Regions from separate parts of the Massilia sp. BAP21 genome, predicted to be linked through region 3. Evidence: predicted binding sites of a transcription regulator. Region 3 holds the regulator's gene; each other region holds the start of a gene.

Region 1 (10,234 bases), 260 kb from region 3:
AAGCCGAGTACGCCCAGTTCGAACAGGAAGCCTTTGTCACCGACGCCCGCGAAGTCATCGGCGACCCCGACGAAGAGCGCGAGCCCTCGTCGTCGGTGGTTGGCAGTGCGCGTGCCTTGGGTGTCTACGTCGCCGGCAGCTGGGCCGCAAGTGCCAGCACCCAATTGACTGCCAGCGCACGCTTGAATCGCGCACGCGTGAGCAATACCCTGACCAACGAACGCGGCGTCCAGCCACGGGAAAGCTTTACCTACACCCGCCTGAACCCCTCGCTCGGCATCACCCACCAGCTGGGCAATGGCGCGACGGTTTTCGCGAATGTCGCCCAGGGTAACCGCGTGCCCACCGTCATCGAGCTCGGCTGCGCCGATCCGGAAAACCCTTGCCGCCTGCCGGTGGGCCTGCAGGCCGACCCTTACCTGAAGCAGGTGGTCGCGCGTACGATCGAGGCCGGTGTACGCGGTCGTCTGCCCGGCGGCAATTACTCGGTGTCCTTGCACGGCACCGTCAACCGCGACGACATCCTCTTCCTCAGCTCGCCATCGCGCCAGGGTTACTTCGCCAATTTCGAGCGCACCCGCCACCAGGGCCTGGACGCCACCGTCGCCCGGCAGTTCGGACCTGTCAATGTGCATTTCGCCTACAGCTACCTGGAAGCCGTGTACGACGCCGACGGCGAACTGTTCACCGGTGCGCGCAACGTCGAGGTGGAACGCGGCATGCGCCTGGCCGGCCTGCCGCGTCACAGCGGCAAGCTGTCGCTGGACTGGGACGCCAGTCCGCAGCTGCGCTTCGGTGCCGACCTGCAGGCGGCCAGCAGCCTGCTCAGCCAGGGCAACGAGGATGGCCTGATCGAAGATCCAGAGGAGGGCGAAGAACCCGAGCGCGCCGACTGGCGCGTGCGCGGTTATGCCTTGGTGAACCTGCGCGCCAGCTACCGGCCGGCGCCGAACTGGGAAATTTTTGCCCGCATCAGCAATGTCTTCGACCGCCGCTACGAAACCTATGGCGCGGTGGCGCCCGATTTGTTCCCGAACGGCCAGGTATTGCGTCCGCACGAAGGCGAGGTTGAACCCGGGCACACGCGCTTCGTGGCGCCCGGCGCGCCGCGTACCTTCGTTGCCGGCCTGCGCTATACATTCTGAAACGCCAGACGCCGGCCGGTACGATACAAGCGGCCGGCCGTTTCAGAATGCGTATTTAAAACGCGCAGTCAGAACACATATCGGGAACCCGTATTCAGACTGCCCGCTCAGAACGTGTACTCGGCGCTGACGCCCGCCATCCACTGGCGCCCGGTGCCGGCTTCATAATAGCGGCGGTTGGTATCACCCACGATCACCGAACCGACATAGCTGCGGTCGAACAAATTGTTCACCCGCAGGAATTGCCTGAAGCGCCAGCGGTCGATCGATTGCCGCGCCTGGATGCGCGCGTTCACCACCGCATACCCCGGCGCGGCCCGCTCCAGATTGGTGTCTTCCGCATAGATCTTGCTCGAAGCGACGGTCTCAAGCGCTGCGCTGAGGCGGCCGTTTGGCTCCGTCCAGGCCAGCTCGGCATAGCCATTCGCCCGCGGCACGCCCGGCAAGCGCCTGCCGGCGCCCACGCTGCCGAATCCGGTCTCATAAGTGGCCCGCAGCAGCGTCACCGAAGCGCGCGCACTGAAACCGGCACCCAGCGACGACTCCAGCGATACCTCCGCGCCGCGCCGCAAGGTCGAGCTGGCGTTGCGGTAACTGGTGCGTCCGCCGCCGGCAGTGTCGACCACCATCTCGTCCTCGGTACGTGCCTGGAACAGGGCGGCGTTGATGCGCGTGTCATCGCCCATTTGCGCCTTGGCGCCCAGCTCCAGGTGCTTGCTGCGCGCCGGCGCAAGGTTGAAATTGAAACCGCCGCCGCTCGAATAGAACAGTTCGTTCAGGGTTGGCGTCTCGAAGCCGCGCGCCGCACTGGCGTACACGTTTAATTTATCCGACACCTTGTACAGCGCCCCCAGCACCGGCGTTACGCGGCTGTAGTCGACGGACCCGCTATCGTTGCCATTGGCCAGGAAACGGTCGTCCACGTCCACCTTCAGGCTGCTGCGGCGCAGGCCCGCCGTCAGCACCCAGGGGCCGCCGGCCCACTCGGTCTGCACGTAGGGGTCGAGGTTCGACAGCTTGTCCTTTTCGTTGCGGCGCAAGGCGCCCTTGACCCCTAACTGGCTGCCGACAAAGTTTTCGTAACCCTGGCGGTCGTCGACCGAACGGCCGTATTCGATGCCGGCCGTGGTGCTGAGCTTGCCACCGGCCAGCTCGCGTACCGTCATCCACTGGAGCTCGAGGCCATAAAAGTCGCGGTCGAAATCGACCACGCCGCCGGAATGGGTGGGCGGCGCCTGGAAAGCACGCGAGAACGCCTGGTACTGGATCACCTGCCGCTTGCCCACATACGCCATGACGCGCAATCGGTCCGCGCCGAAACGCTGTTCAAAGGCCGCGCCGCCCTGCTGGTGGTCGATGCTCTTGCGCGTGTCGTAGCGCTCGGCCAGGGTACGGTTCGGCACCTGGGTATCGGTGGCGTCGATCTCGCCGGCGCGCGGGTTGCGCTGGAAAGTGTTCCAGGTCACGCCCAGTGGGTCCTGGGTATCGTCCTGGGTCAGGCTGCTGGCGGTAATCGTCAGGCGGCTGGTCGCGCTCGGGCGAGTGGTCAGCTTGGCAAAGCCCTGGTCGCGCCGCGCCGCACTGTGCTCGCGGTAGCCATCGGTGCCGAAGCGCGAGGCATCGACCACGTAGCCGATCCCGCCTGCCTCGCCCTGCGCATTCAGGTCGACTTTATAAGTGCCGTCGCTGCCGCCCGACACCGTGGTCTCGACGGTCGGCCGGCCCTGGCCATCGCGCGTGAACAGCTGCACCACGCCGCCCGAGTGATTGCCGTACAGGGCGGAAAACGGTCCGCGCAGCACCTCGATGCGTTCGGCCATGTCGAGGTTGAAGGTGGCCGCCTGGCCCTGGCCGTCCGGCATCGAAGCCGGAATCCCGTCGGCAATCAGGCGCACCCCGCGCACCCCGAAGGCTGAGCGGGCGCCGAAGCCGCGCGAGGAAATCTGCAAGTCCTGGGCATAGTTCTGGCGGTTCAGCACCACCAGTCCCGGCACCGCCACCAGCGCCTCCGACGCATTCACGCGCAGCTGGGCATTGCCGATGCGCGTGGCGTCGACCACGTCGATGGCGGCCGGGAAATCGTAGCTGTCGTGCTCGATGCGGCTGCCGGTAACCACCACCACCGGTACCGGCGCTGCATCAGACGCAGCTGCGGGCGAGGGCGCGCCGGCCATTGCCGGCGTACCCATGCCGCCTGCAAACAGGGTGCTGCCCGCACACAGCAGGGCAAGCGGCTTGCGCCGCAGGGAAAGCTGGACCATGCATGTCTCCATATTCTGTGCAGTTGACGAAGCAATATCTCTGCCAGGCCGCCAGGACCTGAATGGCACGGCCCTTGCATAGCCTTGGCTCTGCACACGCCACGTGCTGTCCGCCCGGTACTTGCCTGAGCAAACGGCGCAGCACCTGTTCCAGATTAGGACAGCCGGCGTGGCACTGTTTCAGATCTGGACGGCCATACCGATCCAGCCGGGGACCCAATACAAACCAGAAAGAGGACGACATGAATCTCGCGGACATCAGCAAACTCGGCGTTGCCAATCCCTTCAAGCAGCGTTACGACAACTACATCGGCGGCAAGTTCGTAGCGCCGGTGAAGGGCGAGTATTTTCCCAACCTGACGCCGATTACCGGCCAGCCCTTCTGCGAAGTCGCACGCTCCGGTGCCGAGGACATCGAACTCGCACTCGACGCCGCCCACGCCGCGAAAGCTGCCTGGGGCAAGACCTCGCCCGCCGAACGCGCCGGCATCCTGAACCGCATCGCCGACCGCATGGAACAGAACCTGTCGCTGCTCGCCACCGCCGAGACCATCGACAACGGCAAGCCGATCCGCGAATCCACCGCCGCCGACATCCCGCTGGCGATCGACCATTTCCGCTACTTCGCCGGCTGCATCCGTTCCCAGGAGGGTTCGATCGCCCAGATCGACGACGAAACCTATGCCTACCACTTCCACGAACCGCTGGGCGTGGTTGGCCAGATCATTCCCTGGAACTTCCCGATCCTGATGGCGGTCTGGAAGCTGGCGCCGGCGCTGGCGGCCGGCAATTGCGTGGTGCTCAAACCGGCCGAGCAGACCCCGGCCTCGATCATGGTGCTGGTCGAGCTGATCGCCGACCTGCTGCCGCCGGGCGTGCTGAACGTGGTGAATGGCTTCGGCCTGGAAGCGGGCAAGCCGCTGGCCTCGAACAAGCGCATCGCCAAGATCGCCTTTACCGGCGAAACCACGACCGGCCGCCTGATCATGGGCTATGCCGCGCAAAACCTGATTCCGGTCACGCTCGAGCTGGGCGGCAAGTCGCCAAACATTTTCTTCGAAGACGTGATGGATGCCGATGACGCGTTCTTCGACAAGTGCCTGGAAGGCTTTGCCATGTTCGCGCTGAACCAGGGGGAAGTCTGCACCTGCCCGTCGCGCGTGCTGATCCAGGAATCGATCTACGACAAGTTCATCGACCGCGCCCTGGCGCGCGTGGCCGCCATCAAGCAGGGTAACCCGCTGGATGCGACGACCATGCTCGGCGCCCAGGCCTCGCAGGAGCAGCTGGAAAAGATCCTGTCCTACCTCGACATCGGCAAGCAGGAAGGCGCCGAGGTGCTGGCCGGCGGCGAGCGCAACACCCTGCAGGGCGACATGAAGGAAGGCTATTTCGTGAAGCCGACCGTGTTCAAGGGCCACAACAAGATGCGCATCTTCCAGGAGGAGATCTTCGGGCCGGTGGTGGCGGTGACGACCTTCCGCGACGAAGCCGACGCCCTGGCGATTGCCAACGACACCCTGTACGGCCTGGGTGCCGGGCTGTGGACGCGCGACGGCAGCCGCGCCTTCCGCGTCGGCCGTGCGATCCAGGCTGGGCGCGTCTGGACCAACTGCTACCACCTGTATCCGGCGCACGCGGCCTTCGGCGGCTACAAGCAGTCGGGTATTGGCCGCGAAAACCACAAGATGATGCTCGACCATTACCAGCAGACCAAGAACCTGCTGGTGAGTTATAGCCCGAAGGCCTTGGGCTTCTTCTGAGCGGAGCGGGGCGGCCATGGACAGTGCGGACGAATTGAACAGCGGCCTGAGCGGCGGCGCGGGCAGCGGCCCGGACGCTAGCCCGGACAGTGGCTTGCACAGCGCCGAGCCAAGTGCCGCGCCCGGGCGCGTGGTCGCCACCGCCGCCGCGCTGGGCTTGATCGAGCAACTGCGCCAGCGCCATGGCCCGCTGATGTTCTTCCAGTCCGGCGGCTGCTGCGACGGCAGCGCGCCGATGTGCTACCCGGCCGGCGAATTCAGCGTCAGCGACACCGACGTGCGCCTCGGCGAGCTGGGCGGCGCGCCGTTCTACATGGGCGCCGAGCAGTTCGCCTACTGGGAGCACACCCAGCTGATCATCGACGTGGTCGCCGGCAACGGCGGCATGTTCTCGCTCGATAACGGCACCGGGCAGCGCTTCCTCACGCGTTCGCGCCTGTTCAGCGACGCCGAACTGGCGCAGTTGCCCGCTCCCGTCACCGGACCGGGCGCCTGACGACACACACCACAGCAAGGACACCATGAAAACGAAAGCAGCCATCGCCTGGAAAGCGGGAGAACCGCTCTCCATTGCCGAGGTCGACCTGGAAGGCCCGCGCGCCGGCGAAGTCCTGGTCGAGATCAAGGCCACCGGCATTTGCCATACCGATTACTACACCCTGTCCGGCGCCGACCCGGAAGGCATCTTCCCCGCCATCCTCGGGCACGAGGGCGCCGGCATCGTGCTCGACACCGGCCCCGGCGTCACCTCGGTCAAGCGCGACGACCACGTGATTCCCCTGTACACGCCGGAATGCCGGCAGTGCAAGTTTTGCCTTTCGCGCAGGACCAATCTATGCCAGGCGATCCGCGCGACCCAGGGCCGTGGCCTGATGCCCGACGCCACCTCGCGCTTTTCCATCGACGGCCAGCAATTGTTCCACTACATGGGCACTTCGACCTTCTCCAACTACATCGTCGTGCCCGAGATCGCGCTGGCGAAGATCCGCGAAGATGCGCCTTTCGACAAGGCCTGCTACATCGGCTGCGGCGTCACCACCGGCGTCGGCGCCGTGGTGTTCTCGGCCAAGGTGCAGGCCGGCGCCAACGTGGTCGTGTTCGGCCTGGGCGGCATCGGCCTGAACGTGATCCAGGGCGCGCGCATGGTCGGCGCCGACAAGATCATCGGCATCGACCTGAATCCCGGCCGGGCCGAGATCGCGCGCAAGTTCGGCATGACCCACTTCGTCAATCCGGGCGAGGTGCCGAACATCGTCGACCACATCGTGCAACTGACCGACGGCGGCGCCGACTTCAGCTTCGAATGCATCGGCAATACCACCGTGATGCGCCAGGCGCTCGAATGCACCCATAAAGGCTGGGGCCAGTCCTTCATCATCGGCGTCGCTGCGGCCGGGCAGGAAATTTCTACACGCCCGTTCCAGCTGGTCACCGGGCGCGAATGGAAAGGCTCGGCCTTTGGCGGCGCGCGCGGACGCACCGACGTGCCGAAGATCGTCGACTGGTACATGGACGGCAAGATCAACATCGACGACCTGATCACCCACACCTTGCCGCTCGAACGCATCAACGAGGGCTTCGAGCTGATGAAGAGCGGGCAGTCGATCCGCTCGGTGGTGCTGTATTGAGGGAGCAATCAACCATGGAGACGCAATCATGAGCGACACAGACATGAATACCGCAGTCAAGATCCATCCCGCCGTCGACAACGGCATCCCCCCTGCCACGCCCGGCTTTGCCGGCGGCACCCTGACCTGCCTGTGCACCAGCAATCCCGTCACGGTGGAGTTGACCAGCCAGGTGGCGCACAACCACGTGTGCGGCTGCACCAAGTGCTGGAAACCAGACGGCTCGCTGTTCTCGCAGGTGGCCGTGGTCGGCAAGGACAAGGTGAAGGTGACGGCCAACGAAGACAAGCTGCAGGTGGTCGACGAGAGCGCCACCATCCAGCGCCACGCCTGTCGCGATTGCGGCGTGCACATGTACGGGCGCATCGAGAACACCGGCCACGCTTTCTACGGGCTCGACTTCGTGCACACCGAGCTGTCGAAGGAAAAGGGCTGGTCGCCGCCCGAGTTCGCCGCCTTCGTGTCCTCGATCATCGAGTCCGGCGCGCGTCCGGAAAACATGGGCGCCGTGCGTGCGCGCCTGAACGAGATCGGCCTGCCGCCCTACGACGCGCTGTCGCCGCCGCTGATGGATGCGATCTCGACCCACGTCGCCAAGCAACGCGGCGTGCTGCAGGACGCGTAGGCGAGGACAAGCAAGAAGCAGCAACGCACGCCGGCGCACCAGCGCGGGCGTGCCGACCTGCCGGATACCGGAGACACACGAATGAAACGATTGTTCCTGCTGCTGTTGCCGGCGCTGCTGGCCCTACCCATGGCGCCATCGCTGGCAACACCCCCGGCAGCGCAAGCCAACGACTATCCCACCAGCGGACGCGTGGAGTATGTGCTCGAGTGCATGCAAAAGCACGACGGCAAGTACGAGTACCTCTACAAGTGCTCCTGCGTCATCGACCACATCGCCAGGCAGATGTCCTACGACGATTACGTGACGATGTCGACGGCCCTGCGTAACCAGACCATGGCCGGCGAGCGCGGCGCGATGTTCCGCGATCCCGTTCCGGTGAAAGAAATGGCCAGCAAATACAAGGCGCTCCAGGCCAGCGCCGACAAGGCTTGCTACGTGCAGCAGCGTTGAAGTATGCGCAGTGAGGCAGGCGCATTGCTGCATGAGTGTGGTGCTGCGCCACGGATGGCACAGCAGGACGGCACAGCGGCGGCAGCGACTGTCACGAATCTGAACAGGGACCGTCGTGGCAGCAGCGGATCGGGCGGCGCAATGACTGGTCCGCGGTTGGCACGTTCTGTGCTGTGGAAAAGATGGGGCATCCCACCAGGTCGAGGTTTGCAAGGCCAGCGGAAGCGGCCGCCGATAAAAACCATAGGAGACTTACCATGTCATTCCCAACAAGACTCATCCGCTGGTTGCCGTGTCTGGCGCTGCTTGCCGGTCCGGCGCTGGCTGCCAATTCCGATGTGGAGCAATTGACCAAGGACCCGAAGAACTGGGCAATGCAATCTGGTAATTTTGCGAACCACCGGTACAGCGAACTCAAGCAAATCAACAGCAAGAACGCCAAGGACCTGCAGGTGGCGTGGACCTTCTCCACCGGCGTCCTGCGCGGCCACGAAGGCGGCCCGCTGGTGATCGGCGACACCATGTACATCCACAGCCCCTTCCCGAACAAGGTGTTCGCGATCGCGCTGGAAGACCAGGCCATCCGCTGGAAATACGAGCCGAAGCAGGACCCGACCGTGATCCCGGTGATGTGCTGCGACACGGTCAACCGCGGCGTGGCCTATGCCAACGGCAAGATCTTCCTGCAGCAGGCCGACACCACCCTGGTGGCGCTGGACGCCAAGACCGGCGCCGAGCTGTGGAAAGTGAAAGTCGGCGATCCGAAGATCGGCGAAACCACGACGAATACCCCGCACGTGTTCAAGGACAAGATCATCACTGGCATCAGCGGCGGCGAATTCGGTGTGCGCGGGCGCATCACGGCGCACGACATCAATACCGGCAAGGTGCTGTGGAAAGCCTATAGCACCGGGCCCGACAACGAGCTGCTGGTCGATCCCGCCAAGACCATGACCTGGACGAATGGCAAGATGGCGCCGATCGGCCCGGACTCCTCGCTGAAAAGCTGGCAGGGCGACCAATGGAAGCTGGGCGGCGGCACCACCTGGGGGTGGTACAGCTATGACCCGGCCCTGAACCTGGTCTACTACGGCACCGGCAACCCGAGCACCTGGAACCCGCGCCAGCGCCCTGGCGATAACAAGTGGTCGATGACGATCTTCGCGCGTGACCTCGACACCGGGCAGGCCAAGTGGGTCTACCAGATGACGCCGCACGACGAGTGGGACTACGACGGCGTCAACGAAATGATCCTGGTCGACATGAAGGTCAAGGGCCAGGCCCGCAAGGCCCTGGTGCACTTCGACCGCAACGGCTTTGCCTACACGCTCGACCGCGTCAGCGGCGAACTGCTGGTGGCGGAAAAATTCGACCCGGTGGTCAACTGGGCGACACACGTCGACATGAAGAGCGGCCGGCCGCAGGTGGTGGCCAAGTACAGCACCGACAAGAACGGCCCCGACTTCAACTCGAAGGGCATCTGCCCGTCGGCGCTCGGCACCAAGGACCAGCAGCCGGCCACCTACTCGCGCAAGACCGGTTTGTTCTACGTGCCGACGAACCACGTGTGCATGGACTATGAGCCCTTCCAGATCGAGTACACGGCGGGCCAGCCCTACGTTGGCTCGACGCTCTCGATGTACGCGGCGCCGGGCAGCCACGGTGGCCTGGGCAACTTCATCGCCTTTGACGCCAGCACCGGCAAGATCGTCTGGTCCAAGCCGGAGAAATTCTCGGTCTGGAGCGGGGCGCTGTCCACCGCCGGCGACGTGGTCTTCTACGGCACCCTGGAAGGCCACATCAAGGCGGTCGATCACAACGGCAAGGAGCTGTGGAAGTTCAAGACGCCCTCGGGCATCATCGGCAACGTCCACACCTGGGAATACAAGGGCAAGCAGTACATCGGGGTCCTGTCGGGTATCGGCGGCTGGGCCGGGATCGGCCTTGCGGCCGGGCTCACCAAGGGCACCGAAGGCCTGGGTGCGGTGGGCGGCTACAAGGACCTGGCCAAGTATACCGAGCTGGGTGGCGTGCTGACGGTGTTCGCACTGCCCGACCGCTGAGCCCGCGCCACGCCGTGCCGCGCGGCGGCTTCATCGCTGCCGCGCACTTCGATGAACACCGGACCCGGCGGCCGGCGCAGGATGCCGTCCGCCGTGGCCATGCATTGCCAGGAAACGAGATGAAGACATTCATGAAGCGGGCGCCCCTTGCCTCCCTGTGTACCGCCCTGTGTGCCGCCCTGTGCTGGTCCGTGGGCCTGTTCGCCACAGCGTTCCCCGGCAGCGCGCTGGCCGGCGATACCCCGCCGTACAAGGTTGCCGAAGGCAACAAGGTCGACGCCCAGACCCTGAGCGGC
Region 2 (10,234 bases), 1.5 Mb from region 3:
TATTATAGAGCGATGCCGAGCCTGCGCTGTTGTCCTTGCTGCGGCGATTGTGGCGCTTGTGGCTGCAAATGAACGGGTCAGCCATTTTTCCAGTCGATCATGTCCAATTTTAAAAATATACTGCTTCACCGCATTTACCCCATGCCCGAGACGCCTGCATGCGCGCCTGCCATCGTTTCACAAGGCAGGAGAGCATAGTGCGCCAGTTCCTGCCTTCTTCTCAATTCGTCATCTATGTCGCGGGAGGTTTGCTGTGCGCGGCGATCGACGTCGGCCTGATGCAAGGGCTGATCGTTTACGGCACCGGCCCCTTGCTGGCGGCCAGCGCCGGCTTCATCGTCAGTCTCATCGTGAATTACTGCTTTCACGCGCGCGTGACGTTCAAGAACGTCGCGTCCACGGCCAGCTTCTACCGCTACCTGTGCGTCGTCTTCCTGAATTACCTGATCACCCTGGCGATCGTTGCGGCTTCGACCGCCTGGCTGGACATGCCGATGGCAGGAAAGATCGTTTCCCTTCCGTTGATCGCCATTAACGGATTCATTCTTGGAAAACGCTGGATCTTCGCATGAGCGACGCTATTGACCTAGCAGGCGCTTGAGCTCGGCCGCCACCGCTTCGGTCTCGCACAGCAGCACGTCGGTGTGCGGCGCAAGTTGCCGTAGCTGCGGTTGCAACTCGCTGTCGGGAGGGAGTTCCCCGGGCGATGCCGCGCGCACCGGGAGCACGATCCTGGCCCCGCGGGTACGGAGGTCCGCCAGCGTGCCGTCTGCTGCGGCCTCGATGAGGGCAGGCGTGATCCCTGCAGCTGCATAGAAGACATCGCCGCGGGCGATGTCCACCATTGGCTCTTCCATCCGGTGCCCTTGCAGCTCCAGCAGCTGCGCGCCCATCTTGCGCGCATAGCGATAATGACGCGCACCCTGTTCCTGCGCCAGACAGACAGGTTCGACCCGGACATCGCTGTGCTCCTGCGCCAGCAATGCGCGCAGTTGCGAGCAGGCGTGGGCGTCCGGCAGGCCTTGCGCCTGCGTGCGGTCGCCGGGGTCGACCAGCAACTGGCGCCGCGGCGTCCTGGCCTGCGTGCCCGCCGGCGACCTGGCCAGCGCGCCAGCCAACGTTTCCAGGCTTGCGCTGTCGCTGCCACTGCCGCCGTGCGCCACCAGCGCTGCGCGTAGCGCAGCATCCTGCGCCAGCTCGTCGGCATACGCGCGGTCGAGCGTGGCGCGGTACTGGGCCGCGCACTGCGCCGGGCGGAAGCTGGCGTCGAGCAGGGCCACCGCGCGCCGGCCCATGGCGTGGCGGCGCGTGTCGTCCGTGCGCAGGGTTTCCAGCGCGGCGCCGAGTTCGGCCACCGTGAAGCCGTCCGGCAGCTGCCACAGGGCGTCGGGCGGGAATTCGGCCATCGAGCCGTTCGCGTTGACGATCGTCGCCAGGCCGTAGTTCAGGCAATCGAGCACCGCGCCCGAGCTCTCGCCGTGGGCATTGGCGCGCAGCTGCACGCCGGCGTCGGCCGCCTGCAGCCAGGTGCGGTACAGCGCGTCGTCGCACCAGCCTGCGATGCGGATGCCCGCTTCAGGCCCCGCGCCGCGCACGATCTCGTCGACGCGCACGCCGTAGGGGCTGTCGTGGTTGGCGCCGACCAGCACCAGGACGCAGCGCGGGTCGCGCGCCAGGCTGGACCCCAGCCAGGCCTCCAGCAGTTCGTGCACCAGCTTGTTCGGCGCCACGAAACCGAAGCTGCAGACCAGGAAGACGTCGCCGCCGATACCGAGGGCGGCGCGCGCGGCGGTGCGGTCGTGTACGGCGGGCGGCTTGCGCGGATGCGGGATGACGTCGATGTGCGAGACCGCCTGCGGCCCGTACCAGTCTTGCGCCAGCCGGCGCGCGTGCTGCGAATGGACGATCGTGCGCGTGGCGCCGTCCAGCACGCCCAGGCTGGCGGGCCAGGCCTTGTGCACCTGGACGCCGGCGGCTTCGTCGGCGGCGCAGCGGCGCATGCCGGCATAGCCGTGCGCGTGGAACAGGGCGTCCTGCCAGGCGTTCGGCATGGCGCCGCTCATCTGGGCATGGGCCAGCACGCCGCCCAGGAAGAAGTCGTGCAGCACCACCACGCCCGGATGGCGGGCCAGCAGGGCGAACATGTGGCTGTGGAAGGGGCTGTTGCCGAACTGGTAGAGCACCTGGTCGTACTGCGCGCCGTGTTCGGCGAACCAGGCGGCCTGGCGTACCGGCAGCCCGGCCAGCGCCGCCGGCAAACTGACTTCCGGCTGGTCGACCACCAGCTCGATGTCGAAGGCATCCATCAGCTCGGGCAGGAGTTCGACGGCATAGCTGGCGATACCCGTGCGCTGCGGCGGCATCGGGCAGACAAAGGCCAGTTTACGCCGCGCGCCGGGAGCGACCGGCGCATGCGGCGCCGCCCCTATCCGCTGCAGCCGACGGTAGATGCGCTGGCCACGCGGCGACAGCGAGGCCGGTGCGCCTTCGGACGTACCCGTTGCCGCGCCGTTCCCGCCGCCCTGCAGCAGCATGCGATAGGCGCGCGCGTACAGGCCGGGGAAGCGTTTCAGGATGCGCAGCACCAGCTGGCGCACGCGCGGGCGGCGCAGCACCGCGCGCGCGGCCAGCATCAGGGGCGCGGCGAGGTGCCCGCGCGCAGGCGTACCAGCGGCTGCAGCGACTGTTGCTGCGGTCTCGGCGGGCGGCAAGGCCTGGTCCGGCAGGACGGTGATTGTGGGGCCGTTGCCGGGTGCAGGTTCGGGCGGCGCGAGCAGTAGCGCGGCCAGGGCAGCACCTTCGCACTGAGGCCGCTTCATCGGAAAATAGCCGGCAGATGGTCGGCGGCTGGGTGGGGGCAGGAATACATGAGGCGCGAGCAGAAAGCCTGGGTAAGGTGAGCAGTATTATAAACGGGCGACTTTACTGACGAGCGGTAGAGGTATTGATTGTCGGAAAACTTTACATCGCGCAATTAGTTTTAGAGAGGAAATAAAATAAGTTGCTGTTTCAAATGGGAATTTTTATTTAGGCATGATTCGTGCTTATAGAGCAACGGTTACTTTTATTTCTTCCTTATTGTTTCTTCATACCATGAAAAAGTTCACGCTCCTCGCCGCTTCCTTCCTGATTGCTTCCAGCGCCAACGCCGGCATCGTCGTCGCCCATGACAACTTCGACGGCACCAGCGCCGGCTTCAGCGCAGGCTGGGCTACCGACATCACCAGCGCCAAGAACAAGCCTTCGCTTACCAACACGGATGGCAACAAGTCGCTGACCTTCGGCAGCAACAACGACCGTGCAGCCTACTGGAAGCTGGCCGAGACCCAGAGCGGCGGCATCATCGTCGACTTCAGCTTCTCGTACACCGGCACGCTGGGCAACAACGACTTCATGGGCCTGTGGCTGGGCGACAAGGACGGCCCGAGCATCGGCCTGAAGTCCAATTGCGGTAACGGCAGCTGCACCAACGACCTGTATGTGCGCACCGTCGGCACCGATGGCCCCTGGCTGCTGGGCAGCGACCTGGTCGCCGGCCAGAGCTACCACCTGCTGGGCTACCTGTCGAAGACCGACGACTCCGAGTTCTACAACAGCTTCGCTGCCTGGATGAACCCGACCGCCTATGAAATGACCTCGCTGACCGGCGCCGACAAGGTTGCCACCGGTGCCAGCAAGATCAAGTCGGTGTCGGAAATCGGCATCCGCACCGTCAACATCGACAACAAGGTGAAAGTCAGCATCGACAACCTGCGCGTGAGCGAAGTGCCGGAACCGGCATCGCTGTCGCTGTTCGGCCTGGCGCTGGCCGGCCTGGGCCTGGCCAGCCGCCGCAAGCGCGGCTGAGCGGCTACCGCTCCATTCGAAACCCGGCTGCGGCCGGGTTTTTCTTTTCGGGAATGCCTGTATATTGTTGTGAATCTGCAACTTCCCACTGCGGGGCGGCGGCCTCGGAGGCAGCGCCAAAACCGGACCCGGCCTCACCCCGGCAGCGCCTGCCGAGGTAAAATGACGGGATGACTTCCCCGACTTTCACCCATCTCCGCGTCCACTCCGAATACTCGATCGCCGACGGCCTGGTGCGCATCGACGACCTGGTTGGCGCAGCCGCCAAGGACCAGCAGCCGGCGCTGGCCGTCACCGACCTGGCCAACATGTTCTGCATGGTGCGCTTCTACAAGGCGGCGCGCGGCAAGGGGATCAAGCCGATCGTCGGGGTCGACGCCTGGATCACCAACGACGACAACCGCGACAAGCCGCACCGCCTGCTGATCCTGGCGAAGAACCGCAGCGGCTACCTGCAGCTGTGCGACCTGCTGTCGAAGGCCTGGCTCACCAACCAGTACAAGGGCCGCGCCGAGATCCGCGTCGAGTGGCTGGAAGCGCTGGCCACAAGCGTTTCCACGCTTGAGCCCGAGGTGAACCAGGCCAATGCCCTGATCGTGCTTTCGGGTGCCGGTTTCGGCGACGTCGGCCAGGCCATCGACAACGGCGACATCGCCCGTGCCGAAAAAGCCGCCGAGCGCTGGGCGCGCATCTTCCCCGGCCATTTCTACATCGAGATCCAGCGCGCCGGCCAGCCGAACCAGGAACAGCAGGTGCGCCATTCGGTGGCGCTGGCGTCGCGCCTGGGCCTGCCGGTGGTGGCGACCCACCCGGTGCAGTTCATCAGCAAGGACGAATTCATCGCCCACGAAGCGCGCACCTGCATCGCCGAAGGCGAGATGCTGGCCAACGCCAAGCGCGTGCGCCGCTTCAACGAGGAGATGTGCTTCAAGTCCCAGGCCGAGATGGCGGAGCTGTTCAAGGACTTGCCTGGCGCCCTGGCCAACTCGGTCGAAATCGCCAAGCGCTGCAACGTCACGCTCACGCTCGGCAAACCGCAGCTGCCGGACTTCCCGACGCCGGCCGGCATGACCATCGACGACTTCCTGGTCGCCGAAACCAAGAAGGGGTTGGAGGAGCGCCTGGTCCAGCTGTTCCCCGATCCGGCCAAGCGCGAGGCCGAGCGCCCGCGCTACGAGGCGCGCCTCGAGTTCGAGAACCAGACCATCATCAAGATGAAGTTCCCGGGCTACTTCCTGATCGTTGCGGAGTTCATCCAGTGGGGCAAGAACAACGGCGTGCCGATCGGCCCGGGCCGCGGTTCCGGTGCAGGCTCGCTGGTGGCGTACGCGCTGAAGATCACGGATCTGGACCCGCTGAAATACAACCTGCTGTTCGAGCGTTTCCTGAACCCGGAACGCGTCTCGATGCCCGACTTCGACATCGACTTTTGCCAGGAAAAGCGCGAACTGGTCATCCAGCACGTGAAGGATTTGTACGGCCGCGACGCGGTCTCGCAGATCGCCACCTTCGGCACCATGGCGGCCAAGGGCGCGATCCGCGACGTCGGCCGCGTGCTCGATTTCGGCTACAACTTCTGCGACGGCATCTCGAAGCTGATCCCGTTCAAGCCGGGCAAGCCGGTGTCGATTGCCGAGGCCATCGAGGAAGAACCGCTGCTGAAAGAACGCCTGGAGAATGAAGAGGAGGTCAAGCAGCTGCTGGATCTCGCCCAGCAGGTCGAGGGCATTACGCGCGGCATCGGCATGCACGCCGGCGGCGTGCTGATCGCGCCCGGCAAGCTCACCGACTTCTGCCCGCTCTACACCCAGGGCGGCGACGCCGGCGTCGTCTCCCAGTACGACAAGGACGACGTCGAGGCCGTCGGCCTGGTCAAGTTCGACTTCCTGGGCCTGACCACGCTGACCATCCTGGACCGCGCCGTGAACTACATCCGCGCGCTCGATCCGGCGGATGCGGATTTCAACCTGGAGACGCTGCCGCTGACCGACCGGCCCTCGTACAAGCTGCTGAGCGACGCGAAAACCGTCGCCATCTTCCAGCTGGAGTCGCGCGGCATGCAGGGCATGCTCAAGGATGCGCGTCCCGACCGCTTCGAGGACATCATTGCGCTGGTCGCCTTGTATCGCCCTGGCCCGATGGACCTGATTCCCGACTTCTGCAAGCGCAAGCACGGCGAGAAGTTCGACTATCCCGATCCGCGTACCGAATCCATTTTGTCCGAGACCTACGGCATCATGGTCTACCAGGAGCAGGTCATGCAGATGGCGCAGATCGTCGGCGGTTACTCGCTGGGCGGCGCCGACATGCTGCGCCGCGCGATGGGTAAGAAGAAGGCCGAAGAGATGGCCGAGCACCGCGAGATCTTCCGCGCCGGCGCCGCGAAAGACGGCCTGTCGACCGAAAAGGCCGACGAGATCTTCGACTTGATGGAAAAGTTCGCAGGCTACGGCTTTAATAAATCGCACGCCGCCGCCTACGCGCTGCTGTCCTACCACACGGCTTACCTGAAGGTGCACCACACGGCCGCCTTCATGGCAGCCAACATGTCGCTGGCGATGGAAGACACCGACAAGATCAAGATCCTGGTCGAGGATGCGATCGATGTCTGCAAACTGACCATCCTTCCGCCGGACGTCAACGAATCGCAGTTCCGCTTCACGCCGGAAGGCGCGCCGCGTTCCGTGACCGGCAAGCAGGTCTCGAACATCCGCTACGGCCTGGGCGGCGTGAAGGGTGCGGGGCAGGGCGCGATCGAGGCGATCATCGCCGCGCGCCAGGAGGGCGGCAAGTTCAAGGACCTGTTCGACTTCTGCAAGCGCGTCGACCGCAAGCAGATCAACCGCCGCACCATCGAGTCGCTGATCCGCGCCGGCGCCATGGACGCCTTCGGCGTCGACCGCGCGATCCTGCTGGCTTCCGTCGCATTCGCGATGGAAGCGGCGGGCCAGGCCGCTGCCGCCGCGAACCAGGTGAGCCTGTTCGGCGGCGACGATTCCGACCTGGTGGCCCCGCCCGACTATGTGAAAGCCACGCCCTGGACCGACCGCCAGAAGCTGGCCGAAGAGAAGATCGCGCTCGGCTACTACCTGTCGGGCCACATGTTCGACTCGTATTCGCAGGAAGTGCGGCGCTTCGCCAAGACGAAACTGAAAGACCTGGAACCGTCGCGCGAGCCGCGCATGATGTGCGGCGTGATCACCGGCGTGCGCACCCAGATGACCCAGCGCGGCAAGATCCTGATCGTGGCGCTGGACGACAAGACCGGCGTGGTCGAGGTCACGGTCTACAACGAGGTGTTCGAGCAGAACCGCAACGCCTTCAAGGAAGACGAATTCCTGCTGGTGGTCGGCAAGGTGTCGGAAGACCGCTTCAACGGCGGCCTGCGCATCACGGCCGAAAAGGTGTTCGACATTGCCGCCGCCCGCATCCACTACGGCCACAAGCTGGAAATGGACATCGAGTGCGGCATCAGCACGGCCAAGATGGCCGAGGTGCTGTCGCCGTATCGCCACCCGGATGGGCTGCCGGTCAGTTTGCGCGTCAAGCCGCAAGGCGTGGAGTGCATTTTGCAGCTGGGCGACGAATGGCGCGTGGCGCCGTCGGATGCGCTCAAGCATGCGCTCGAGCTGAACCTGGGGGCGAAGGACGTGGCGGTCGAGTATTGATTGCGGCGCGGCGCGGTGCCGGTTGGCGCCGCGCCTATTCGTCCGCCGCTTGAACGCGTGGACGGCGCATACGCTGCACGCATGCAAACAATCGGGTGTAGCCGTCCACCCTACGACGCGCTACAGAGGTCGTGGCGGCGCGTTTGTTCATCCGTGCCCACGCGTGACCCATGCGCAGTTGCGGCGGTAGGGTGGACGGCTCTACCCGGCAATGCATTCAGCCTGCGGCCATGATGCCGTCCACGCGTTCAACGCACGCATGCGCAGCCGCGCCACACCGCGACGCCGCTTATGCCACCGCCTTGCGCTGCAAGACCTTGATCTTCCGCGCCAGGAATTTACCCAGCACGAAACCCAGGTTCCCCGCCAGCAGCTTGCGCACCTGCGAAGCGGCACGGCGGTCGGCGCGGCGGTCGTGGCTGTCCAGCACCGTGCCTTCCATCGCCGCCAGCACCGTTTCCAGCGGGTTGAACAGGTTCTGCGCCAGCAGCGCCTGCACGTCCGCACGCGCCGCCTTGCCCTCGCGCCAGCCCATCTCGTAGGTGCGCTTCAGGATCACGTTATAGAAGTGGATGGTCGCCGCGTCGATGTGCAGGCGCAGCGACTCGCTCACCGGCAGGGTCTCGAAATGCTGGCGGATGTGCAGCACGGCCTTGGCGAAGTCGGTGCACCACTTGTGCGACAGGCCGCGCTTCATGCTGCCCGGATGCTGGCGGTAGTCGAAGCAGGGCTGGGCCAGGCGCACCAGGCTGGCGCAGTCGGCGATCAATTGCGGCGTGGTGGTGATGTCCTCGAAGGTGCGGCCGGGCGGGTACAGGGGATCGGGCTGGCGCGCGTAGATCTCGCGCCGCATCACGTTGGCCCAGGCATAGCACTGGCGGTCCATGAAGAAGGTGCGCAGGATCGCTTCGCGGTCGGTCACCAGGGCGCCGGCCGGGTAGCCGCGCTCGATCAGGCGCGTGCGGCGCATGTTGTGCGGGTGCCAGTCGTTGAAGTCCACCGCGATCACGTCCGGGCGGTGCCGGGCGATGATGCCGTCCAGCGCGGCGATGGTGCCGGGCAGGACCAGGTCGTCGGCGTCGAGGAAGAGGATGTATTCGCCGGTGGCGGCGTCGAGCAGGCGGTTGCGGGTGGTGGCCAGGCCGGCATTCGCCTGGCGGATCAGGCGGATCGCCAGGGCGGGGTAGCCCTGCTGCAGGCTTTCGACCACCTGGGGCGTGGCGTCGCGCGAGCCGTCGTCGATGACGATCAGCGCATGTTCGGGCCCCATCTGGTCGAGGACCGAGCGCAGCGTCGCCTCCAGGTGCTGCTCTGCGTTGTAGGCGGGGACGAGGATGGAAAGCCTGGGTGCGGTGTGCATCGATCTCTTTCTGCGCCGATCCGGCCCGGGGCGTACGGCTGTGCACGTGTTGGCAGCCGCGCCGTCATCAGCGATAATGATTTGAAAATTTTTGTCGCCCGGTCCTGCCGGGCCGGCAAGAATATCCTACCTCTGAGCTGATGGACAATAAGTTGATGAAAACGATGGCCCCGTCGCGGCTATGGACAGGCGCCCTTGTCTTCATGGTGCCCGCGCTTTGCCTCACCACCGACCCGGGCATCGGCCTGGCGAGCTTCCTGCTTCTCCTGAGTGCCCTGTTCATGCCGCGCGCGGCCGGCGCCGCACTGCGCCGCCACTGGCCCGAGATTCGATGGGTGGTGCTGGCGTTTTTGTTCAACTTCGCGCTGGTGCTGCTGTACTACGTGCTGCGGCCCGAGCAGCCGCTCAGTTCCCTGGAAAAGCCGCTGCGCATGCTGTGCGCCGCCAGCGCGCTGGCCATGGTGCTGCTGGCGCGCCCGCCGAGCCGGGCGCTGTGGTGGGGCGTGATTGCTGGCGCCGTTGGCGCCATGTGCTTCGTCGGCTGGCAGCGCATCGTGCTGGCGATGGAGCGCCCGGGCGGCATGATCAATGCGATCACCTTCGGCGACATCGCCCTGACCATGGGCATGGTGGCACTGGCGGCCACCATCGACTTCCGGCGCGAAGGAAAGACCGTCCTGTGGCCCTTGCTGGGCGGCCTGGCCGGCATCCTGGCGCTGGTGATGACCGGTACCCGCGGCGGCTGGATCGCGCTGGCGCTGGCGGCCCTGCTGTGCATGCGCCTGGCCCACCTGGGCAGCAGCCGCAACGTGCGCCTGCTGATCGGCGCCGGCGTGGCGCTGGCCGCCGTGCTCTACTTCGTGCCGGCCACCGAGGTGCAGCTGCGCGTGCAGCAGGGGATCGATGACGTGCGCCGCTGGGAAAGCGGCGAATACAAGTTCACCAACATGGGCATCCGCCTCGAACTCTGGAAGGGCGCCGGCATGCTGATCGCCCAGCACCCGTGGGTGGGCCAGGACCCGGCGGTCGCGCACGAGCAGGTGGTGCGCTGGGTAAAGGACGGCACCCTGTCCGACGTGGCGCTGGCGCCCCAGCACCTGCATAATGACGTCTTGCAGGCGCTGGCCAGCGGCGGCGTGTTCGGTTTGCTGGCCCTGATCGGCATCCTGGCCGCGCCGTTCGCCTTCTTTGCGCGCCAGGCGAAGCTGGCCGCCCTGCGCGGCGCGCCGCCGAATGCGCCGGCCCTGGCCGGCATGCTGGTGGCGCTCGGCTACTTCGCCTTCGGCCTGACCGAAATGATGTTCTGGTCCGGCAAGGCCTGCATCTTTTACGCGCTGATGATTTTCATCCTCATGGGCCT
Region 3 (10,234 bases):
CGGCACCCTGATCATCGCGCCGCGCAGGACCACGCCCGCAGCGGCACCAGCGCCGGCGGGGAAATGAGCATGATGGGAGCAAGCGCAGGCAGCACCCTGGTCGTGCGGGGGCTGCAGAAAAGTTACGGCAAGCGCCTGGTGGTGCGCGACGTGTCGCTGGAAGTGGGCTGCGGCGAGGTCGTTGGCCTGCTCGGCCCGAACGGCGCCGGCAAGACCACCTCGTTCTACATGATCGTCGGCCTGGTACCGTCGGACGCCGGCGCCATCGAGATCAACGGCACCGACATCTCCAGCCTGCCGATCCACCGGCGCGCGGTGCTGGGCCTGTCCTACCTGCCGCAGGAAGCCTCGGTGTTCCGCAAGCTGACGGTCGAGGACAACATCCGCGCCGTGCTGGAACTGCAGCGCGACGACAACGGCAAGTCGCTCTCGAAGGACGCCATCAACGAGCGCCTTGATTCGCTGCTGGCCGAACTGCAGATCGAGAAGCTGCGCGAGAACCCGGCCCTGTCGCTGTCGGGCGGCGAGCGGCGCCGCGTGGAGATCGCGCGCGCGCTGGCCACCAACCCGCGCTTCGTGCTGCTCGACGAACCGTTTGCCGGCGTCGACCCGATCGCCGTGATCGAGATCCAGCGCATCGTGCGATTCCTGAAGGAGCGCGGCATCGGCGTCCTGATCACCGATCACAACGTGCGCGAAACCCTCGGCATCTGCGACCGCGCCTACATCATCAACCAGGGCGCCGTACTGGCCTCGGGCCGCCCCGACGACATCATCGCCGACGAGTCGGTGCGCCGCGTCTACCTGGGCGAGCACTTCCGCATGTAATCGAGGTAACGACACCGCTTTGAACCGCAGTTGAACAGTAAGAATCGATGAAACAATCCCTGCAACTCCGGACATCGCAGCACCTGGCCCTGACGCCGCAGCTCCAGCAATCGATCCGCCTGCTGCAGTTGTCCACGCTCGAACTGCACCAGGAAATCGAGCAGATCCTGTCCGACAATCCCTTGCTGGAGCGGCTCGACGATCCGCTCGACCGCTCGGTGCGCCTGCTGGCCGACGGCGCCATCAACAGCGCACCCGCGCAGGGCGAGGCACCGGCCGCGCCATCGAACGAGGAAAGCGCGCCGGCCAGCGCCGACGCGCCCGAAGGACTCGACGGCGGCGGCGACCATGAACACGGCGAGCCGGGTGGATCCGACAGCGACTGGGGCGACAGCGGCCGGGCCTCGGGCAACGGCGAAGACGAGGACGGCCGCCCGCAGCTGGAAGCCGGCGGCATCACGCTGCGCGAACACCTGTCGGAACAGGTGCGCGTGACCAACCTGAACCTGCGCGACCGCGCCCTGGCCGAGCTGGTGATCGACGCCATCGACGACAATGGCTACCTGGAAGAACAGCTCGACGAGATCCACGCGCGCCTGCCGCAGGAACTCGAGGTCGAGATGGACGAACTGCGCTGCGCGCTGGCGCTGATTCAAAGTCTCGATCCGGTGGGCGTCGGTGCGCGCAGCGCGGCCGAATGCCTGGCGCTGCAGATCCGCCGCATGCCCGGCGTGCCGCTGGTGACGCGGCGCACGGCACTAAAGATCGTCGAAGGGTATCTGACCTGGTTCGCGCAGCGCGAATTCAACAAGCTGAAAAAGGCGCTCGACTGCGACGACGAAGACCTGCGCGAAGCGCAGGCCGTGATCCGCCAGTGCCATCCGCACCCCGGTGCCGCGTTCGCATCGAGCACCTCGGACTATGTGGTTCCGGACGTTATTGTCCGGAAAACGAAGAGCGGCTGGGGTGTGACCCTGAACCACGAAGTGATGCCGCGCCTGCGCGTGAACCACATGTACGCGGCCTTGCTGAAGGGCGGGAAAGGCGAAGGGCAGATGAGCGCGCAGCTGCAGGAAGCGAAGTGGCTGATCAAGAACATGCGCCAGCGCTTCGATACCATCCTGCGTGTTTCCGAGGCAATTGTGGAGCGCCAGCGCAACTTTTTCAGCCATGGCGCGGTTGCCATGCGGCCCCTTGTGCTTCGCGAGATAGCTGATACACTAGGCCTACACGAGAGCACAATCTCTCGCGTAACCACGCAGAAATTCATGCTGACCCCGCACGGCATGTTTGAGCTGAAGTATTTCTTCGGAAGCCACGTCGCCACCGAAGCGGGGGGCGAAGCATCTTCGACGGCGATCCGGGCTCTCATCGCGCAACTGACAGGAGCAGAAGACCCCAGGAACCCATTATCCGACAGCAAGATCGCGGAAATGCTCGGTGAACAAGGAATGGTCATCGCACGCCGCACGGTTGCCAAATACCGTGAGGCACTGAAAATTCCTCCAGTCAGTCTCCGCAAATCCTTGTAACGGCGGCACCCTCGCGCTTCCTGCGCGGCGCGGCAGCCGCCACCTCTTCAAAGGAGTGTGTATGAATCTCACTATCAGCGGTCACCACCTCGACGTTACTCCCGCCATTCGTGAATACGTACAAAACAAGCTTGAGCGCATTACCCGCCACTTCGATCAAGTGATCGATTCCCACGTGATCCTCGCGATCGACAATCTTACCGAAAAAGAAAAAAGGCAGAAGGCCGAGATCAACTTGCGCGTCTCTGGCAAGACCGTGCACGTGGAAAGTGTGGCGCAAGATTTGTACGCTGCGATCGATCTGTTGATGGACAGGCTGGACCGGCAAGTGATGAAGTACAAGGACATGCTCAAGAGTCATAGTCGCGACGCACTCAAGCGTCTCCCTGAAGGCGGAGAGGCAGCCGCAGCCTGACAGGCCGGCCAGCACCGTCTGAACGAGGGCGCCCGCTGGGCGCCCTTTTCATTGTTATCTCCCCCTCGTCAATACCCCGCCGCCACGGGTCTTGGGTAGAATGGATGTTTTTTCGACCATTCCAGACCATGACCGACCACGTCCAGACCCGCATCGCCAACGGCACCGGTACGATCACCCTCGACCGCCCGAAAGCCTTGAACTCCCTATCGCTGGACATGGTGCGGCGCCTGACCGACACCCTGCTAACCTGGCGCGACGATGCGTCGGTCGACGCCGTGGTCATCACCAGCAGTAGCGAAAAGGCCCTGTGCGCGGGCGGCGACATCCGCTTCTTCCACGAGGCCGGCCATGCCACGCCGACGGGTGGCAGCGCGCTGCTGGAAGACTTCTTCACCGAAGAATACGCGCTGAACCACCTGATCCACTTCTATCCGAAACCGTATATCGCGATCATGGATGGCGTGGTGATGGGCGGCGGCATGGGCATTGCCCAGGGCGGTCCGGACACCGGCCTGCGCATCGTGACCGACCGCACGAAAATGGCGATGCCTGAAGTGAACATCGGCCTGTTCCCGGACGTGGGCGGCAGTCACTTCCTGTCGCATGCGCCTGGGCAGCTGGGTAACTATCTCGGCCTGACCGGGCTGACGATCGGCGCGGCCGATGCGCTGTATGTCGGGCTGGCGGACGTGTTCGTGCCAGGTGCGCAATTGCAAGCCTTGAACGAACTGATCGACGCCACGCCCGGTGCGCAGTTGCCGGATGCGATCCGTGCGTTTGCCTCCGGCTTCGCCGATCAAGCAGGGGAGAGCGAACTGCAGGCGCAACGCGCCACCATCGACGCGCACTTCGGCGCGGCTTCCGTGGCAGCGATCATGGAATCCCTGGGCCGTGACGAACATCCCTTTGCGCAAAAAGCGTTAAAGGCGATGCGCCAGCGCTCGCCGCTGATGATGTGCGTGACGCGCGAGATGCTGGTGCGTGGCGCGGCCATGAGCGTGGCCGATTGCCTGCGCATGGAGCGTTCGCTGGTGCGCCGTAATTTCGAGCACGGCGAAGTGCTGGAAGGCGTGCGCGCGCTGGTGATCGACAAGGACAATGCGCCGCAGTGGAAACCTGCATCGCTCGAGGACGTGACGGCGGAGATGGTGGAGGGTTTCTTCGCGCCGGTGTGGCCGGCGTATGCGCATCCGCTGCGGCACCTGGATTGAAGCAGGGACTGCGCATCCCGGGTAGGTGGGCACGGGGTGCTTGCCCTACGTCGACGTTGACGGATAACGCGCTTACGACTGCTCGCGGTGGCGCAGCACCACGCGTTCGGTCTCGCCGAAGTACGCCGCCAGGCGCTCGGCCATGTACACCGAGCGGTGCTGGCCGCCGGTGCAGCCGACCGCCACCGTCAGGTAGCTGCGGTTGTCGGTCTTGAACGAGGGCAGCCATTTTTCAACAAAGGCGCGAATATCTTCCAGCATCTCGGTGGCGCTGGGCTGGGCGTCGAGGAAGGCGATCACCGGCGCGTCCTTGCCGGTCAGCGGGCGCAGCGCGATGTCGTAGTAGGGATTCGGGATCGCGCGCACGTCGAACACGAAATCGGCGTCCAGCGGCACGCCTACCTTGAAGGCAAACGATTCGAAGAACAGGGTCAGCGGTGCATGCTTGACCTCGGCCAGTTCCTTGATCCAGGCGCGCAGTTTATTCGCCGACGCTTCCGAGGTGTCGATCACGTGGCCGAGCTGCTCGATCGGCGCCAGGCGCTCGCGCTCTTCGGCGATGCACTCGATCAGGGTGCGGCGCGAAGCTGGGTTTTCGCCTGGGCGCAACTGGTGCGAGAGCGGGTGGCTGCGCCGGGTTTCGGAAAAGCGCGCCACCAGCGAGTGGGTGCTGGCGGTCAGGAACATCACCTTGACCTCGTGGCCTTCTTCCTTCAGCGAACGAACGCTATTCGGGAGTTCAACCAGCGACTCGGCGCTGCGCGCATCGACGGCAACCGCCAGCCTGGCGGTGCGCTCGGCATCGACCGTTTTCACCAGCTGCGGCAGCAGGGCCGGCGGCAGGTTGTCGACGCAGTAGTAACCCGCGTCTTCGAGGACGTTCAAGGCAACCGATTTGCCCGAGCCGGAAATGCCGGTAATGAGTACGATGTGCATGGCGCGATGATACCGCAACAGTACCGGCTTGTCGTCGGGCTTATCGTTGGATACGGGGGCGATCGATGTACATACCCGCCAATCGCGCCAGTTACAGCGGTATCAGTCGCTGCTCATGGCCTGGCGTTGCCGCTCCATGAATTCCTGCAGGGTATCGATGCCGCGCAGTTGCAGGATGGTGTTGCGCACCGCGGCTTCCAGCAGCACCGCGATGTTACGGCCGGCCGCCACGGGAATCACGACTTTGCGGATCGGCAGGCCCAGCACTTCCTCGGTCGGGAAGTGGAAGGGCAGGCGCTCGACTTCCTCGTCGAGCACGCCGCGCTTGACCAGATGAACAATTAATTTCAGCCGCATCTTGCGGCGCACGGCGGTCTCGCCGAAGATCGCCTTGATGTCGAGCAGGCCGAGGCCGCGCACTTCCAGCAAATTCTGCAGCAGCGGCGGGCAGCGGCCTTCGATCATGTTCGGGGCAATGCGCGAGAACTCCACGGCATCGTCGGCCACCAGGCCGTGCGAACGCGAAATCAGTTCCAGGCCCAGCTCGCTCTTGCCCAGGCCGGAATCGCCGGTAATCAAGACGCCCACACCGAGCACGTCCATGAAGACGCCGTGCATGATCACGCGCTGCGCCAGTTTCTTGGACAAATAGACGCGCAGGAAGTCGATCACCTGGGCTGCCGGCAGCGGCGTGGAAAACAGCGGGATGTTCTGCTCGTCGCAGATGGCGAGGATGTCAGGCGGGGTTTCCAGGCCTTGCGCGATGATCAGCGCCGGCGGGCCGCCGCCGATCAGCTCGCCGATCACGTGGGTGCGCGAGCTGGACTTCAGGCGGTGGTAATAGTTCAGTTCCTGGTGGCCGAACACCTGGATGCGGCCCGGGTGGATCAGGTTCAGGTGGCCGACCTGGTCGGCGGCCGAGGCCACGTCACCGGAAATGAGCCGCTCGCCGCCGGGAAAGCCGGCGAACCAGCCGAGTTGCAGGCTGTCGCGGTTATCGTCGTACAGCCTTTGGATGGTGAGCGGAGTCTGCAACATGGCGAGTAATCGAGGGGGAAAAGGACCCCCTCAGTTTAACCCAGTGCCTGCAAGCTTGGTTGCCAGTTGATAATTCGTTCGTGCACGGAACGCGGGTCCGGATCGCTTGCCAGGGCAGTGCGGATCGCTTCGTCCGAGAACAGTTCCGCGATCTCGGACAGGATTTCCAGGTGCTGCTGGGTCACGTGGTCCGGAATCAGGAGGAAGAACAGCAGGCTGACCGGGCGGCCGTCGGGCGACTCGAAGGGAATCGGCGAAGCCAGGCGGACAAAGGCGGCGATCGGGTTCTTCAGGCTCTTGCTGCCTTTCACGCGGCCATGCGGCACGGCCACACCATGGCCGAGGCCGGTGGAGCCGAGGCGTTCGCGCGCGAACAGATTGTCCGTCACGGTCGAGCGCGCAATGCCGCAATTGTTTTCGAAGATCAGGCCGGCCTGCTCGAAAGCGCGTTTCTTGCTCGATACTTCAATGTCGAGCTGGACGTTTTCAAGCGAAAGAATTTTGCTAAGGTTGGTCATAACACGCTTCTGGTGGTGCAGCACAAAGCAGGGTGAATTGTGCGGGCAACTTGCGGTGCAGAATTATAGGCCGCTTTAACGGCCGTGTGATTCGATTTCGCGTCGGTATCCTACCCCTGTCAGAGGATGGATTCGACCCCTTGGCAGACAGTAGCGACAGCACGATTTGCGCTTTCGCAAGGGCCTACGCAATTTCCGCAACGAAAATCCCGATCCCATGGGTGAAAGCGGGGCATGCGCCACGTTTCACCATCTTTTACCCATATCTGGGGACGATCCCGGAAAACAGCAGGGTTGTGTGAGCTGTTGTTTTTCGGTCATGCGCTGTGGTTTGAAACCGACAGTACTACTGGCGCGCGCCACGCAGATTATGCGGACGACCCGTGCTGAAATTGGCGCGCCATGGGTTGATGTCGAGGCCGCCGCGGCGGGTATAGCGCGCGTACACCGACAGCTTGCTCGGCTTGCACTGGCGCAGCACGTCCATGAAGATACGCTCAACACATTGTTCGTGGAATTCGTTGTGCTCGCGGAAGCCGATCAGGTAGCGCAGCAGGCCTTCCTGGTCGATCTGCGGGCCGGCATACTGGATCTGCACGCTGCCCCAGTCCGGCTGGCCGGTGACCAGGCAGTTCGATTTCAGCAAGTGCGAGACCAGGGTTTCCTCGACCGGGGCTTCGTCGAAGTTGGCCTTGAGCAGTTCCGGCGCCGGTGAATAGGCGTCGATGTCGATGTCGAGGCGGTCCAGCAGCAGGCCGTCGAGTTCGCCCATCTTGAGCTTGCCGAAGTGCTCGGCTTCGGTGAGGGTGATGTGGACCGGGGCGCCAAAGGCGTTCGACAGGTCTTCGCGCAGCAGGGCGACGAGGGCGTCGGGGCCGGCCACGCGGGTCTGGTTGAAGGAATTCAGATACAGCTTGAACGACTTCGATTCAACGATGTTCGGCGAGTCGGCCGGCGCGCTGATGGTGGCAATTGCCACCTGCGGCTTGCCGCGCATGTTCAGCCACGACAATTCATAGGCGTTCCAGATGTCCATGCCGAAGAAGGGCAGGGTGCCGCTAATGGCGAGCTCGTCGCGCTTTTGCTGGCGCGGGATCGGGAACAGCAGTTCCGGCGCGTATTCGGTCTGGTAGGCGGAGGATTTGCCAAGTGGCGATTGATCGGGAGTATTGGTCATGATCTGGTCTCGAAGGGCCGGTGCTGCGCGTTGGTCGAGTGACTTGTTGCTTGCGCGAATGGTTGCCGGCCCGGCGGCGGCAAAGCGGCGTATCGTACACCTTTCTGCTGATCGGTGGGCGATTCGGTTGAGTGCGGGATGGGTGGCGATGGCGTGGTGTTGGCGGGGAATGCGGGCGGTAATGGGGCTGTTGCCTGTGCCGTTATCGGTATGCATGATCCGCGTGGGCACGAGAGCCCACCCTACGGTTACCGTTATCGGCGAGTTCATACAAGGAACCATCACCGTTATCGGCAAGTTCATACAGGAACTGTCACCGTTAACGGCGAGATCATACGAAACGCGGATACGCAGCGTGTCCCGTAGGGTGGGCACTCGTGCCCACGCGGATTCAGCCCACCACGAACAGAGCAGGCAACAGCCCCACGTCCTCAAGCACAGGACAACTCAACCCAAGCAATCACAAGAACAACTTGTACACCGGATTCGCACTCTCATCCCAATATCGGTACCCCAGCGTCGCCAAAAACTGCCGGAACTCCTCCATCTCTCCACCCGGCACCTGCAACCCGACCAGAATCCGCCCAACATCCCCACCCTGGTTCCGGTAATGGAACAAGGAGATATTCCAGTTCGGCGCCATGCTGTCCAGGAAGCGCATCAACGCCCCCGGCCGCTCGGGAAACTCGAACCGGTACAGCAGCTCATCCTGCGCCAGCGCACTCTTGCCTCCCACCAGGTGCCGGATGTGCAGCTTGGCCAGCTCATCATGCGTCAGATCCAGCGTCCGGAAATCATGCTGCTCGAAGGTACGCGCCAGCAATGAAGATTCGCCGCGGCTGCCCACCTGCACGCCCACGAACACATGCGCCTGCCGCTCATCGCTGATGCGATAGGTGAACTCCGTCACATTGCGCGGCCCCACCAGCGAACAAAAACGCCGGAAGCTGCCGCGCTGCTCGGGAATCGTCACCGCAAACACCGCTTCGCGCGCTTCGCCTACCTCGGCGCGCTCGGCAACAAAGCGCAGGCGGTCGAAATTCATGTTGGCGCCGCAGGCCACGGCAACCAGGGTCTCGTTCTTCACCGGCTGGCGCCCCATCTGCGAACGTTCCACGTAGGCCTTGGCCCCGGCCACCGCCAGCGCGCCGGCCGGCTCCAGGATGCTGCGCGTGTCCTGGAACACGTCCTGGATCGCCGCACAAATCGCGTCGGTATCGACCAGGATGATCTCGTCCACGACCTGTTGCGCCACGCGGAAGGTTTCCTCGCCCACCAGGCGCACCGCCGTGCCATCCGAGAACAGGCCGACGTCGGGGAGCGTGATGCGCTCGCCCGCCTTCAGGCTGCGCGCCATCGCATCCGAATCGACCGTCTGTACGCCGATGATCTTGATGTCCGGCCGCACCGCCTTCACGTAGGCGCCGATGCCGGAGATCAGCCCGCCGCCGCCGATGGCGACAAAGATCGCGTGGATCGGCCCCGAATGCTGGCGCAGGATTTCCATGGCAATCGTGCCCTGGCCGGCGATCACGTCGGGGTCGTCGAAGGGATGGACGAAGGTGAGCTTCTGCTCGCGCTCGAGCAGCAGGGCGTGCTGGTAGGCGTCGGTGTAGGAGTCGCCATGCAGCACCACCTCCACCGCCGCGCCGCCGCGCGCTTTCACGGCGTCGATCTTCACCTGCGGTGTGGTGGTCGGCATCACGACCAGCGCGCGGCAGCCGAGGCGGCTTGCCGACAGGGCCACGCCCTGGGCATGGTTGCCGGCCGAGGCGCAGATCACGCCGCGCTTGAGCGCTTCGGAAGACAGGTGCGCCATCTTGTTGTAGGCGCCGCGCAGCTTGAAGCTGAACACGCTCTGCATGTCTTCGCGCTTGAAATAGATGCGGTTAGCGAAGCGCTGCGACAGGGTCGGGGCGAGATCGAGCGGGGTTTCCTGGGCCACGTCGTAGACGCGGGACGTGAGGATTTTCTTGAGGTAGTCGGTAGTCATGGTCGGGAAGTGACAATTCAAAGGCCAGTGTCCTGGTTCCGGTGACGCGAGACTGTGTTCCCTGGCGGATGACCAGGCATGCAGCCGATACAAGGCGCTGGGGTGTTAGCGCGCCGTATCGTGTCGAGGGCGATAGATTTTCCTCATTATAATGGACCGCTCTAACTCCTCAATGGCCACCGATGATCGAAACCGCCGTCCTCTGGCTGCTCAAGGTTCTTGCCGCTCCCTCAGTCGGGCTCACGTCGGTATTTCTCATCGCATTCGTGTCGGCTACCCTGGTGCCGCTCGGTTCCGAGCCGGCCGTGTTTGCCGTCGTCAAGGCGAATCCCGCCATGTTCTGGCCGGCGATCCTGGTGGCCACCGTCGGCAATACGCTGGGCGGCGTGCTGAACTACGGCATCGGCTACCGCGCGAAAATCGCCTTTGCCAAGGAGCGCCAGAGCCGCTGGTTCGGCTGGTTGCGCCGCTTCGGCGCCAAGACCATGCTGCTGTCCTGGGTGCCTGGCGTCGGCGACCCGCTGTGCACCCTGGCCGGCTGGCTGCACCTGCCGTTCTGGCCCAGCGTGATGTACATGGCGAT

The links. Region 3 encodes sigma-54, which starts transcription at its own class of promoters, with help from an activator protein. Its sites were predicted from a motif close to TGGCANGNAANCTGCTTT; they were not measured.
Region 1: a site for sigma-54 is predicted at 8,033-8,050, ahead of ACWYRN_RS07165 (methanol/ethanol family PQQ-dependent dehydrogenase). Genes of this name have one in related genera too.
Region 2: a site for sigma-54 is predicted at 3,030-3,047, ahead of ACWYRN_RS12860 (PEP-CTERM sorting domain-containing protein). Genes of this name have one in related genera too.

Annotation. Positions count from the first base shown of each region.
Region 1 is NZ_CM173596.1:1,637,803-1,648,036, reverse strand. It holds gene ACWYRN_RS07200 (TonB-dependent receptor) at 1-1,145, shown strand, start outside; gene ACWYRN_RS07195 (TonB-dependent receptor family protein) at 1,253-3,406, opposite strand; gene adh (aldehyde dehydrogenase) at 3,649-5,169, shown strand; gene ACWYRN_RS07185 (DUF779 domain-containing protein) at 5,186-5,665, shown strand; gene ACWYRN_RS07180 (S-(hydroxymethyl)glutathione dehydrogenase/class III alcohol dehydrogenase) at 5,691-6,797, shown strand; gene gfa (S-(hydroxymethyl)glutathione synthase) at 6,826-7,422, shown strand; gene ACWYRN_RS07170 (hypothetical protein) at 7,504-7,875, shown strand; gene ACWYRN_RS07165 (methanol/ethanol family PQQ-dependent dehydrogenase) at 8,133-9,938, shown strand; gene ACWYRN_RS07160 (c-type cytochrome) at 10,058-10,234, shown strand, end outside.
Region 2 is NZ_CM173596.1:2,917,123-2,927,356, forward strand. It holds gene ACWYRN_RS12850 (GtrA family protein) at 198-572, shown strand; gene ACWYRN_RS12855 (glycosyltransferase family 4 protein) at 579-2,819, opposite strand; gene ACWYRN_RS12860 (PEP-CTERM sorting domain-containing protein) at 3,094-3,846, shown strand; gene dnaE (DNA polymerase III subunit alpha) at 4,017-7,514, shown strand; gene ACWYRN_RS12870 (glycosyltransferase family 2 protein) at 7,804-8,874, opposite strand; gene ACWYRN_RS12875 (O-antigen ligase family protein) at 9,030-10,234, shown strand, end outside.
Region 3 is NZ_CM173596.1:1,381,255-1,391,488, reverse strand. It holds gene lptA (lipopolysaccharide transport periplasmic protein LptA) at 1-67, shown strand, start outside; gene lptB (LPS export ABC transporter ATP-binding protein) at 73-828, shown strand; gene ACWYRN_RS06080 (RNA polymerase factor sigma-54) at 876-2,360, shown strand; gene hpf (ribosome hibernation-promoting factor, HPF/YfiA family) at 2,422-2,775, shown strand; gene ACWYRN_RS06070 (enoyl-CoA hydratase/isomerase family protein) at 2,904-3,989, shown strand; gene rapZ (RNase adapter RapZ) at 4,062-4,925, opposite strand; gene hprK (HPr(Ser) kinase/phosphatase) at 5,028-5,963, opposite strand; gene ACWYRN_RS06055 (PTS sugar transporter subunit IIA) at 5,999-6,481, opposite strand; gene queF (NADPH-dependent 7-cyano-7-deazaguanine reductase QueF) at 6,828-7,658, opposite strand; gene ilvA (threonine ammonia-lyase, biosynthetic) at 8,119-9,651, opposite strand; gene ACWYRN_RS06040 (YqaA family protein) at 9,834-10,234, shown strand, end outside.